Regions from separate parts of the Micromonospora sp. IBHARD003 genome, predicted to be linked through region 3. Evidence: predicted binding sites of a transcription regulator. Region 3 holds the regulator's gene; each other region holds the start of a gene.

Region 1 (4,277 bases), 1.1 Mb from region 3:
GACGGCCGCTTCACCGCGAAGCTCACGGCCACCCCGGGCATCCGGCTGAGCGGCTGGACGGCCGCACCGCAGGACGGGTTCCTCAGGGGCTCCGCCGCGGGGCCGCTGGCGATGCCCACCGAGTCCAGGATCGACGGCGTCCAGTCGTCGATCCGGGCCGACGGCCTGGTCACCGTCACCGGCACGTTCCGCAACACCTACGACCGCACGGACTCGTTCGACCTCGAGCCGGTCCAGCTGGAGCACTCGGCGGACGGCAAGACGGGCTGGAAGAAGATCGCCACCGCCACGGCTTCGTCCATGTACCCGCTCTTCACACTGACCGCGGTCAGCACCGGCGGCCACTACCGGGTGCACCACCTCACCAACGACCGGTTCGTGGAGAGCTTCGGCCCGGTGGCGAAGCTGACCCGCACCGCGACCCGGGTGCTGAACGTGAACGCCGCCCCGGAGCCGGTCAAGAAGGGCGCGACGGTCACCGTGACCGGCACGCTCCAGCAGTACACCGCCGGGACGTGGAAGGCGTACCCGGGCCAGCCGGTGCAACTGTGGTTCCGTGCGACGGGCGCGCCACGCTTCTCCCTGGTCCGCTCGGGCAAGACCGACGCCGCCGGAAAGGCCGCGCTCAAGGGCACCGCGGGCAGGGACGGGATCTGGCTGCTCCGCTACTTCGGTGACGCGACGCACTTCAACTCGACGGCCACGGGCGACTTCGTCGACGTGCGCTGAGTGTCCGTGTGCGCTGAGGTCGGCGTGATCGGGCGGTCGCGCTGTCGGGCGTGATCGCGCGATCGCGTCGACGGGCAGCCGCGCCGGCGCGCGGACAACAGGAGAAACACACGAGGGCGGCACCCCCTTGGAGGGGGTGCCGCCCTCGGTATCAGGACGGTCGATCAACCAATGGTCGATCAGAAGTCCATGTCACCGCCCGGCATGCCACCCGGGGCGGCCGCGGCGGCCTTCTCCGGCTTGTCGGCGATGACGGCCTCGGTGGTGAGGAACAGCGCGGCGATGGAGGCGGCGTTCTGCAGCGCGGAACGGGTCACCTTCGCCGGGTCGATGATGCCCTCGGCGACCAGGTCGACGTATTCGCCGGTCGCGGCGTTCAGACCGTGGCCCGGGGTCAGGTTGCGCACCTTCTCCACCACGACACCGCCCTCGAGGCCGGCGTTGACGGCGATCTGCTTCAGCGGGGCCTCGAGCGCCAGCTTGACGGCGGCGGCACCGGTGGCCTCGTCGCCCTCGAGCTCCAGCTTCTCGAAGACCTGGGCGGCCTGCAGCAGGGCCACGCCACCACCGGCGACGATGCCCTCCTCGACGGCGGCCTTCGCGTTGCGGACGGCGTCCTCGATGCGGTGCTTGCGCTCCTTGAGCTCGACCTCGGTCGCGGCACCGGCCTTGATGACGGCCACGCCGCCGGCCAGCTTCGCGAGGCGCTCCTGGAGCTTCTCGCGGTCGTAGTCCGAGTCCGAGTTCTCGATCTCGGCGCGGATCTGGTTGACGCGGCCCTGAACCTGGTCGCTGTCACCGGAACCGTCGACGATCGTGGTCTCGTCCTTGGTGATGACGACCTTGCGGGCGCGGCCGAGCAGGTCCAGACCGGCGTTCTCCAGCTTGAGGCCGACCTCCTCGGAGATGACCGTGCCACCGGTGAGGATGGCGATGTCACCGAGCATGGCCTTGCGGCGGTCGCCGAAGCCCGGGGCCTTGACGGCAACGGACTTGAAGGTGCCGCGGATCTTGTTGACGACCAGGGTCGACAGGGCCTCGCCCTCGACGTCCTCGGCGATGATCAGCAGCGGCTTGCCCGACTGCATGACCTTCTCCAGCAGCGGGAGCAGGTCCTTCACCGAGGAGACCTTGGAGTTGACGATCAGGATGTACGGGTCCTCGAGGGAGGCCTCCATACGCTCCATGTCGGTGGCGAAGTACGCCGAGATGTAGCCCTTGTCGAAGCGCATACCCTCGGTGAGCTCAAGCTCCAGACCGAAGGTCTGGGACTCCTCGACGGTGATGACGCCTTCCTTGCCGACCTTGTCCATCGCCTCGGCGATGAGCTCGCCGATCTGGGTGTCGGCGGCGGAGATGGAGGCGGTGGAGGCGATCTGCTCCTTGGTCTCGACCTCCTTGGCCTGGTCGAGCAGCGCGCCGGAGACGGCCTCGACGGCCTTCTCGATACCGCGCTTCAGAGCCATCGGGTTGGCGCCGGCCGCCACGTTGCGCAGGCCCTCGCGGACGAGCGCCTGGGCGAGGACGGTCGCGGTGGTCGTACCGTCACCGGCGACGTCGTCCGTCTTCTTGGCGACTTCCTTGACCAGCTCGGCGCCGATCTTCTCGTACGGGTCCTCGAGCTCGATCTCCTTGGCGATGGAGACACCATCGTTGGTGATCGTGGGGGCGCCCCACTTCTTCTCGAGGACGACGTTCCGGCCCTTGGGGCCAAGGGTGACCTTGACGGCGTCGGCGAGCTGGTTCATCCCGCGCTCGAGACCGCGCCGTGCCTCCTCGTCGAACGCGATGATCTTGGCCATGTGAAGTGGTCCTCCAGGACTTGGGGGTCCCCCCGTGCCCGCAGGGCTACGGGGGAGGATGCTTCTGGACCGCGCTGGTGCCCGCGACGGACGGCCTGCATGCCTTGCGGTTCCTTGCCCCACACGGCCTGCGGACCTCACCGACCCGGTCCTCGTTGTCACTCTCACTCGGAGAGTGCTAACGCCAATGATTAGCACTCGGACCCCGAGAGTGCAAGCGGCTTCGAAGAAGCCTCGATGAGGGGTGGCGGTCGGCTGGGGCCTCCCCGCCGAAGGCAGGGGAAGGGGTGGACGCAAGCGGCTTCGAAGAAGCCTCCGCACCCCGGCGAAGCCCGGCAGGCCCCTTACCCAGGCAGCACGGAGGGCCCGCACCCCTGGCACGGGCCCTCCGTAGCGTTGCTGCAGTCAGTCGGCGCTCAGCCGGCTACGCGGACCATGTCCGCCTGCGGCCCCTTCTGGCCCTGCGAGATCTCGAACTCGACCCGCTGGCCCTCCTCCAGGGTGCGGTAACCGTCCATCTGGATCGCGCTGTAGTGGACGAAAACATCCGCACCACCGTCGACCGCGATGAAGCCGTACCCCTTCTCCGCGTTGAACCACTTGACGGTGCCCTGAGCCATGCCTAACTCCCCTATTACTGGCCCTTGCACAGGACCGCACTTCGCGGACCCGGGTCAGACCTCGCCCACGAAGATTTCCCGTGCTCTGGAGGCGCGGAAGACCTTCATGAACGGCGCCGGAACGCGTCGACCGCGGCTGAATGTATCTGTCCAACTGCCCTCTGCAACAGGTCAATCGGACGAGAAATCTGAGCATGGCCGATCGGAAATTTCGGCCCAACTCCGAGCAACGCCGGGCAAGTCGGGCCGGGCAAAGCGCACAAAACGCGCAAATAGCTCGAACACTTTGGCTGTTTCTTGTCGCGCGCGGACGCATTCTCATATGCCCGCGGCACAAACAGCGAAGAGGAACGTCCCCAACTCTACCGCGACCGCAACAGCGGAATTGCCCCCTCCGCAGAGCTTGCGGAGGGGACATTCCGGGTGACGGAACGTGCTGGATCCAGGGTCAGTACGGCGCCCGAATACGGACCGAACGGACCACTCGGGCGGGGCTCAGCCGCCGGCGACGGCGGGGATGATCGAGACGCCCGCGCCGTCCGGCGTCGCCGTCTCCAGGCCCTGCTCGAAGCGGACGTCGTCGTCGTTGACGTAGACGTTCACGAAGCGGCGCAGCTTGCCCTGGTCGTCCAGGACGCGGGCGGCGATACCGGTGTGGTTCTTCTCCAGGTCGGCAATGACCTCCGCGAGGGTCGCGCCCTCCGCCGATACCTCGGCCTGACCACCGGTGTAGGTGCGCAGGATGGTGGGGATGCGGACGTTGACGCTCATGCGAGGCCAGCCTCTCGGAAGGAGTCCAGGGTGGGGCGGATGACCGCGGTCATTCCCGTCGTGGGGGCCACCGCGTCCAGGGTCTTCAGGCCGTCACCCGTGTTGACGACCACGGTCGTGAGGGACGGGTCGATGACTCCGGCCTCGATCAGCTTCTTCGCCACGCCGAGGGTGGTCCCGCCGGCGGTCTCGGTGAAGATGCCCTCGGTGCGGGCCAGCAGCTTGATCGCGTCCACGATCTGCTCGTCCGTGACGTCCTCGACGGCACCGCCCGTGCGACGGCAGATGTCCAGGACGTAAGGGCCGTCGGCCGGGTTGCCGATCGCCAGGGACTTGGCGATCGTGTCGGGCTTCT
Region 2 (4,277 bases), 2.3 Mb from region 3:
GTCCGAGATCCACTCGGCTTCGAAGTCATCGGGGATCAGCTCGTGCGGAATACCGGGGGCGATCTTGATGGCTCCGGTGCCGACCCGTCGTACCGCGTCGACCGCCCAGGACAGCGGCGGCGAGTACGCCTCGGGGTCGAAGATCCGGCCGCCACGGCCGCCCGTGCCGCCGCGTCTGGCGGGGTCGATGAACAGCGACTCCGCGCCGTTCAGGTCGTACTCCATGACGTCCGCGCAGCTGACCGTGATCAGGGGTGTCCCCTCCACCACCGTGCACACGTTGAGCAGGGCGGCCTCGGCGGTCAGCGGGTCCCGGTCGACCGCGTCCACGACGAAGCCCTCGCGGGCGAGGGCGATCGCGTCGCCGCCGATGCCGCAGCACAGATCGGTGACCTGGGCCGGGCCGATGTCCCGGAACCGCCCGGCCCGGTAGGCGGCGACCGAGCGGCGGGTGGCCTGCTCGACCCCGTTCGGCGTGAAGTACATCCGGTACGCGTCGTCGGCGCCGAACTTGGCCACCGCTCGCTGCCGCAGCCGCGCCTGGGTGAGCGCAGCCGAGACCAGCTCGGCCGGGTGGTCGCGGCGCAAGCGGGTCGCCACGGCCAGTTCCCGTGCCGGGTCGTAGTTGCGAAGAGCGGTCAGCAGGGCCTGCCCTTCGGTGCCGAGCAGCGGTCCGAGATGGGGGAAGGAGACGTCGTCCACCCGGCCATTGTCGGCCAGTCGGGGGATGGTGCCGCGCCCGGCGGCGGTGTCGGGCGCCCGCCGGCGCGCGGCGCTGACAGGATGCGGCGCCATGGGGCCTGTACGACAAAACGTAAAAACGAGAAATGGGTGGCGGGGCTGGTTGCTGGTACTGACCGCTCTGCTCGTCGCCGCGGTCGGCGGGAACTGTACGGGCGGGTCCGCGGGCCCCGACGGCTCGCGGAGCCCCGGGGGCTCCGACCCGCACGGAGCCGCGGGCCCGGGCGGGGCTCCCGGGTCCCGTGCGGAGCGCATGGGGTCCGGGCCCCGGGCCGCGGCCGCGCGGCACTGGGATCTCGGCATGGTCCCGCTGCCCGCGCCCCCGCCACCGGACAGGAAGCCGGAGATCACCACACGCGAGGGCTTCGAGGTCGACGACCCCGAGGGCCTCCCGCCCGTCTTCACCACCGTGCCCACCAAGGACAAGGTCGTCTTCCTCACGATCGACGACGGCGCCGAGAAGGACCCCGCGCTGACGCGGATGATGAACGACCTGGAGATTCCGTACAGCGCGTTCCTCACCGACTACCTGGTGCGCGACAACTACGCGTACTTCGGGAGGATGCAGGACCGCGGCGTGGTGCTGAACAACCACACCCTCACGCACCGGTATCTGCGCGGGCTTCCGTATCCCGTCCAGCGCAGGGAGATCTGCGGGCAGCAGGCGCGCATCGAGGAGCACTTCGGCGAGCGGCCCCGGCTCTTCAGGCCGCCGTACGGCGCCTACGACCGGAACACGCTGCGGGCGGCGAGGTCGTGCGGGATCGAGGCCGTGCCGCTCTGGGCCGCGGAGGCGTTCCCGGACCGCATGGAGTGGCGGGAGGCGGACCGGGATCTGCACCCCGGAGACATCATCCTGACGCACTTCCGCGGCGAGGCGGAGTGGAAGGCCCGGATGCCCGAACTCATCCGGGAGGTCATGCGGGTCATCACCGCGAAGGGGTACGCCGTGGCGCGCCTGGAGGACTATGTGTGAGCGGACCTTCCGGCCGGGGTCCCGGGGTCCGTTCGTGCGACTCGGTCACGTCCTGTCGGCCCGGACGGACCTGGCGCCGTCCGGGTGGTCGGTCGCGGTCGCTGCGGCGCGGTGGGCGCCGCCTGCCGGCCGTTCACACGCCCGGGCGCCCGGGCGGAACGCGACGGCGTGTTCGTCCGTTGTCCGCACCGGAAACGAACCGCCACACGGGGCGGATTGGCACTCCGCTTGACCGAGTGCTAATCGCAGTCATAGTCTCGGCTCTGGCACTCCCCACAGGAGAGTGCCAACACAGCGACGGGCAGGTCCGGCACCCGCGACGACGGATCGACCTGGTCGCCACCTCAGACAGTAAACCCCGTGAGATCTCCGAAGGGGGAGGTCGGATCGTGACGACCACCAGCTCCAAGGTTGCCATCAAGCCGCTCGAGGACCGCATTGTGGTCCAGCCGCTCGACGCCGAGCAGACCACGGCCTCTGGCCTGGTCATCCCGGACACTGCTAAGGAGAAGCCCCAGGAGGGCGTCGTCCTGGCCGTCGGCCCGGGTCGCTTCGAGAACGGCGAGCGCCTGCCGCTCGACGTCAAGACCGGCGATGTCGTGCTCTACAGCAAGTACGGCGGCACCGAGGTGAAGTACAACGGCGAGGAGTACCTCGTCCTCTCGGCCCGCGACGTGCTCGCGATCGTCGAGAAGTAGGTCGGTCGTCCGGGGGTGTCCCCGGATGACCCGCACCAGCAGGTTTGCTTGAGCCGCGCCCTGGCCCCCGTGTCTGAGAAGCCGGGTCGCCGGGGCGCGGTTCGTTTTTCGCGATGGCGGCTGTCCCGCAGGCAGCCGAGGATCGCAACGAGAGGACTTGAGAAGCTCCATGGCGAAGATCCTGAAGTTCGACGAGGACGCCCGTCGCGCCCTTGAGCGCGGCGTCAACAAGCTCGCCGACACGGTCAAGGTGACGATCGGCCCCAAGGGCCGCAACGTCGTGATCGACAAGAAGTTCGGTGCGCCCACCATCACCAACGACGGTGTCACGATCGCCCGTGAGGTCGAGATCGAGGACCCGTACGAGAACCTCGGCGCCCAGCTGGTGAAGGAGGTGGCGACCAAGACCAACGACATCGCGGGTGACGGCACCACCACCGCCACCGTGCTCGCCCAGGCGCTGGTCCGCGAGGGTCTGCGCAACGTCGCCGCCGGTGCCTCCCCGGCCGCCCTGAAGAAGGGCATCGACGCCGCGGTCAAGGCCGTCTCCGACGAGCTGATCGCCACCGCGCGTCCGATCGAGGAGAAGTCCGACATCGCCGCCGTCGCCGCGCTGTCCGCCCAGGACCAGCAGGTCGGCGAGCTCATCGCCGAGGCGATGGACAAGGTCGGCAAGGACGGTGTCATCACCGTCGAGGAGTCCAACACCTTCGGTCTGGAGCTGGACTTCACCGAGGGCATGGCCTTCGACAAGGGTTACCTGTCGCCGTACATGGTGACCGACCCGGAGCGTATGGAGGCCGTCCTCGACGACCCGTACATCCTGATCAACCAGGGCAAGATCTCCGCGATCACGGACCTGTTGCCGCTCCTCGAGAAGATCATCCAGGCCGGTGCCTCCAAGCCGCTGCTGATCATCGCCGAGGACGTCGAGGGCGAGGCCCTGTCCACCCTGGTCGTCAACAAGATCCGCGGCACCTTCAACGCGGTCGCGGTCAAGGCCCCCGGCTTCGGTGACCGTCGCAAGGCGATGCTCCAGGACATGGCCACCCTCACCGGTGCCACCGTCATCGCCGAGGAGGTCGGCCTCAAGCTCGACCAGGCCGGTCTGGACGTGCTGGGCTCCGCCCGCCGCATCACCATCACCAAGGACGACACCACGATCGTCGACGGCGGTGGCAAGAGCGAGGACGTGGCAGGCCGCGTCGCGCAGATCAAGGCCGAGATCGAGACCACGGACTCCGACTGGGACCGCGAGAAGCTCCAGGAGCGCCTCGCGAAGCTGGCCGGCGGCGTGTGCGTGATCAAGGTCGGCGCCGCCACCGAGGTGGAGCTGAAGGAGAAGAAGCACCGTCTCGAGGACGCCATCTCCGCGACCCGCGCCGCGGTCGAGGAGGGCATCGTCTCCGGCGGTGGCTCCGCGCTGGTCCACGCCGTCAAGGTGCTCGAGGGCAACCTCGGCAAGGCCGGCGACGAGGCCACCGGTGTCGCGGTCGTGCGCCGCGCCGCCGTCGAGCCGCTGCGCTGGATCGCCGAGAACGCCGGCCTCGAGGGCTACGTCATCACCGCGAAGGTGGCGGAGCTGGAGAAGGGTCAGGGCTTCAACGCCGCGACCGGCGAGTACGGCGACCTGGTGAAGGCCGGCGTCATCGACCCGGTCAAGGTCACGCGCTCCGCCCTGGAGAACGCCGCGTCGATCGCCTCCCTGCTGCTCACCACCGAGACCCTCGTGGTGGAGAAGAAGGAAGAGGAGCCGGCGGATGCGGGCCACGGCCACGGTCACTCCCACTGAGCTCCCGGGGCCACCGGGCCCCGCTGAGTTCCTGGGGCCCTGAGCTCCCGGGGCGCTGAACGCCCCGTGC
Region 3 (4,277 bases):
ACATAGATGCGCCCGGCACGGGCGACCCGGGCGCGCGAGCCGGGAACTGCGATCGACCCGGAGGCCGTGCGGGTGGGCCGTACCGGCGCGCCGGAGGCCGGCCGGACCAGTGTGACCACCCGGCCCTCGAGCAGGAACCCGCGCGGCTCCAGCGGGAAGACCCGGTGCTTGCCGAAGCGGTCCTCCAGGGTCACCGTCCCCGCCTCGCAGCGGATCACCGCGCCGCAGAAGCCCGTCGCGACCTCCTCGACGACCAGGTCGGGCTCGGCCGCGACCTCGGGCACCGGGGCGGACCGCTTCCAGGGAGGCGTCAGATCGGGGCTGTAGCTGCGCATTGGGCAGACGCTACGACACCCCGAACCGCCGTGCCAGCTCATCGCGTTGGGCGCGCACGAAAGCCGCGTCCACCACGGCCCCGTGACCCGGTACGTACCGCGCGTCGTCCCCGCCCAGCGCGAGCAGCCGGTCCAGAGCCGCGGGCCACCGGGAGGGAATGGCGTCCCGCCCTGCCTGCGGATCCCCCGACTCCTCGACCAGATCGCCGCACAGGACGACCTCCGGGCCGCCGGCCGTGCCCGGCACGAGCACGACGAGGTCGTGGCCGGTGTGACCGGGTCCGGCGTTCGCCAGCAGCACCTGGCGGCCGCCGAGGTCCAGGGTCCACTCGCCGCTCACGACATGCCGCGGCACCACCAGCAGATCCGTGGCCTGGACGGCGTCGGCGGGGGCCATTCCGTGGCGGATGGCGTCGTCCCGCAGCGCGTCCCGTTCCCGCTGCAGCAGCCGGTCGACCCCCACCGCGCCGTACACCTGTGCCGCCGAGAACGCCGCCGTGCCGAGCACATGGTCGAAGTGGGGGTGGCTGAGGGCGATATGCGTCACACGCCGTCCCCCGAGGAGGGTCTGGATCTGTGTGCGCAGTTCTGCGCCCTCACGCAGCGTCGAGCCGGTGTCGAACAGGAGCACAGCGTCGTCCCCGACCACCACGGCGGCCGTGGCGTCCCATACCGGCAGGCGCCGGCGGCCGACCCCCTCGGCGACGCGCTCCCAGCCGAAGTCTTCCCAACTGACGTCCATACGGCGACGCTATCCCGGTGTACCCGGGGACGTCCCGGCGTGCTCACGGTGCGTTGTCGTGACCGGTTCGCCGTCCGGTCGCCCTTGCTAGGGGTATACCTCGCGGCCGTACACTTGCCGGGGGGACTCTGGCACTCCGACATGGTGAGTGCCAGATCACACCGACCGACCCACCGATGAACCGAGCTGGAGGTGCGCACGATGCTCAGCGAACGCAGACTCGAGGTCCTGCGCGCCATCGTCCAGGACTACGTCGGCACGGAGGAGCCCGTCGGTTCCAAGGCCCTCACCGAGCGTCACCAGCTGGGCGTCTCACCGGCCACCGTGCGCAACGACATGGCCGTACTGGAGGACGAGGGCTATATCGCCCAGCCCCACACCAGCGCCGGCCGGATCCCCACGGACAAGGGCTATCGCCTGTTCGTGGACAGGCTCGCCGGCGTCAAGCCGCTGTCGTCCCCCGAACGGCGGGCCATCCAGAACTTCCTCGACGGCGCCGTGGACCTCGACGACGTGGTGGCCCGCACGGTGCGGCTGCTGGCGCAGCTCACCCGGCAGGTCGCCGTCGTCCAGTACCCGTCGCTGACCCGCTCGACGGTGCGGCACGTGGAGCTGCTGGCTCTCGCCCCGGCACGGCTGATGCTGGTCCTGATCACGGACACCGGACGGGTCGAGCAGCGGCACGTGGACTGCCCGGCGCCGTTCTCCGACACCTCGCTGGCGGATCTGCGGGCCCGGCTGAACAGCCGGGTCGTCGGCCGGCGCTTCACCGATGTGCCGCAGCTGGTGCAGGACCTTCCGGAGTCCTTCGTCCCGGAGGACCGCGCCACCGTCTCCGCGGTGCTGTCGACGCTGCTCGAAACCCTTGTCGAGGAGACCGAGGAGCGGCTGATGATCGGCGGCACCGCCAATCTGACGCGCTTCTCGCACGACTTCCCCCTCACCATCCGGCCCGTCCTGGAGGCGCTGGAGGAGCAGGTGGTGCTGCTCAAGCTGCTCGGTGAGGCGAAGGACTCAGGTATGACGGTCCGGATCGGGCACGAGATCGCCCACGAGGGCCTCAACTCCACGTCCGTGGTCGCTGTCGGCTACGGTTCGGGCGACGAGGCTGTCGCCAAACTCGGCGTGGTCGGACCGACCCGCATGGACTACCCCGGAACGATGGGAGCGGTACGCGCAGTGGCACGTTACGTCGGACAGATCCTGGCGGAGTCGTAAGTGGCCACGGACTACTACGCCGTACTCGGCGTGCGCCGCGACGCATCGCAGGACGAGATCAAGAAGGCCTTCCGGCGACTGGCGCGTGAGCTCCACCCGGATGTGAACCCGGATCCGAAGACGCAGGAGCGCTTCAAGGAGATCAACGCCGCGTACGAGGTGCTCTCGGACCCGCAGAAGAAGCAGGTCTACGACCTCGGCGGCGACCCGCTGTCCGCATCGGGCGGCGGCGGCGCCGGTGGCTTCGGCGCGGGCGGCTTCGGGAACTTCTCGGACATCATGGACGCCTTCTTCGGTACGGCGTCCCAGCGCGGGCCGCGATCGCGGACCCGGCGCGGCCAGGACGCGATGATCCGGCTGGAGGTCGAGCTCAGCGAGTCGGCCTTCGGCACGACGAAGGACATCCAGGTCGACACGGCCGTCGTGTGCACGACCTGCTCCGGTGAGGGCGCGGCGCCCGGTACGTCGGCGCAGACGTGTGACATGTGCCGCGGCCGCGGTGAGGTCTCACAGGTCACCCGGTCCTTCCTGGGCCAGGTCATGACCTCGCGCCCCTGTCCCCAGTGCCAGGGTTTCGGCACCGTCGTCCCGACCCCGTGCCCGGAGTGCGCGGGCGACGGGCGGGTGCGCTCCCGCCGCACGCTCACCGTGAAGATCCCGGCGGGCGTCGACAACGGCACCCGGATCCAGCTCGCGGGCGAGGGCGAGGTCGGCCCCGGCGGCGGCCCCGCCGGCGATCTGTACGTCGAGATCCACGAACTGCCGCATCCGGTCTTCCAGCGCCGCGGTGACGATCTCCACTGCACGGTGACCATCCCGATGACGGCGGGCGCGCTCGGCACCAAGGTGCCGCTGGAGACGCTGGACGGCATGGAGGAGGTCGACATCCGCCCTGGGACCCAGTCCGGGCAGTCGATCCCGCTGCACGGCCGCGGTGTCACGCATCTGCGCGGCGGCGGCCGCGGAGACCTCATCGTCCACGTCGAGGTGCAGACCCCGTCGAAGCTGGACCCGGAGCAGGAGAGGCTGCTGCGGGAGCTGGCGAAGCTGCGCGGCGAGGAACGGCCCGTGGGGCAGTTCCAGCCGGGCCAGCAGGGGCTGTTCTCCCGGCTGAAGGACGCCTTCAACGGTCGCTGAGGCGCCCGTACGGCTGTGGCGAAGAACGATTCCCGGCCCTGGCGGTTCGGTGCGGATGATCCGCGCACGGACCGCCAAGGCCGGGTACGGCATAGCCCCTGCACCCCTGGGATACCGCGCCCCGGACAGGACCTGGCCGGACTCCCGGACGTCCCGGTGGTCGCCCGGGGCCGCGGGATTCGGACACGGCGCCCGGACGTGGCACCATGCGGGCATGCCCTCCCCGCTGACCGATCTCTGCCGCTATCCGATCGTGCAGGCCCCCATGGCGGGCGGTGCCTCCTGCCCGGATCTGGCTGCTGCCGTCTGCGAGGCGGGCGGTCTGGGGTTCCTCGCCGCCGGGTACAAGACCGCGGACGGGATGTACCAGGAGATCAAGCAGCTGAGGGGGCTCACCGGGCGGCCCTTCGGGGTCAACCTGTTCATGCCACAGCCCGCGTACGCCGACGCGGCGGCCGTGGACGTCTACCGGCAGCAGGTCGCGGGTGAGCAGACCTGGTACGAGACACCGCTCGGCGACCCGGATTCCGGACGGGACGACGGGTACGAAGCCAAACTCGCCATCCTGCGCGACGACCCCGTACCGCTGGTGTCCTTCACCTTCGGCTGCCCGTCCAAGGCCACCGTCGCCGCCTTCAGGCGCGCCGGCACGCTCACCGTCGTCACGGTCACCACACCCGAGGAAGCCCAGGCCGCCCAGCTCGCGGGCGCCGACGCCCTCTGTGTGCAGGGTGCCGAGGCCGGAGGGCACCACGGCACCCACCGCGACGACCCCTCCGCCGACGGCTCGGCCATCGGACTGCTCACGCTGCTCGCGCAGATCCGGGAGACCGTGCGGCTCCCGC

The links. The regulator HrcA, encoded in region 3, represses chaperone genes, less so after heat shock. The targets are predictions, from matches to a motif close to GGTTNGCACNCTCNNNNNGAGNGTGCNAACC.
Region 1: a site for HrcA is predicted at 2,685-2,715, ahead of groL (chaperonin GroEL). Genes of this name have one in related genera too.
Region 2: a site for HrcA is predicted at 1,979-2,009, ahead of groES (co-chaperone GroES). Genes of this name have one in related genera too.

What each region holds. Positions count from the first base shown of each region.
Region 1 covers NZ_JBWBBX010000001.1:3,855,085-3,859,361, forward strand. Annotated here, with positions in the region: gene ACTWOL_RS17060 (hypothetical protein) at 1-729, shown strand, start outside; gene groL (chaperonin GroEL) at 909-2,531, opposite strand; gene ACTWOL_RS17070 (cold-shock protein) at 2,948-3,151, opposite strand; gene ACTWOL_RS17075 (MoaD/ThiS family protein) at 3,647-3,922, opposite strand; gene thrC (threonine synthase) at 3,919-4,277, opposite strand, start outside.
Region 2 covers NZ_JBWBBX010000001.1:5,049,765-5,054,041, forward strand. Annotated here, with positions in the region: gene ACTWOL_RS22555 (class I SAM-dependent methyltransferase) at 1-702, opposite strand, end outside; gene ACTWOL_RS22560 (polysaccharide deacetylase family protein) at 995-1,717, shown strand; gene groES (co-chaperone GroES) at 2,107-2,415, shown strand; gene groL (chaperonin GroEL) at 2,585-4,207, shown strand.
Region 3 covers NZ_JBWBBX010000001.1:2,770,617-2,774,893, reverse strand. Annotated here, with positions in the region: gene ACTWOL_RS12480 (DUF3097 domain-containing protein) at 1-335, opposite strand, end outside; gene ACTWOL_RS12475 (MBL fold metallo-hydrolase) at 346-1,077, opposite strand; gene hrcA (heat-inducible transcriptional repressor HrcA) at 1,279-2,295, shown strand; gene dnaJ (molecular chaperone DnaJ) at 2,296-3,432, shown strand; gene ACTWOL_RS12460 (nitronate monooxygenase) at 3,647-4,277, shown strand, end outside.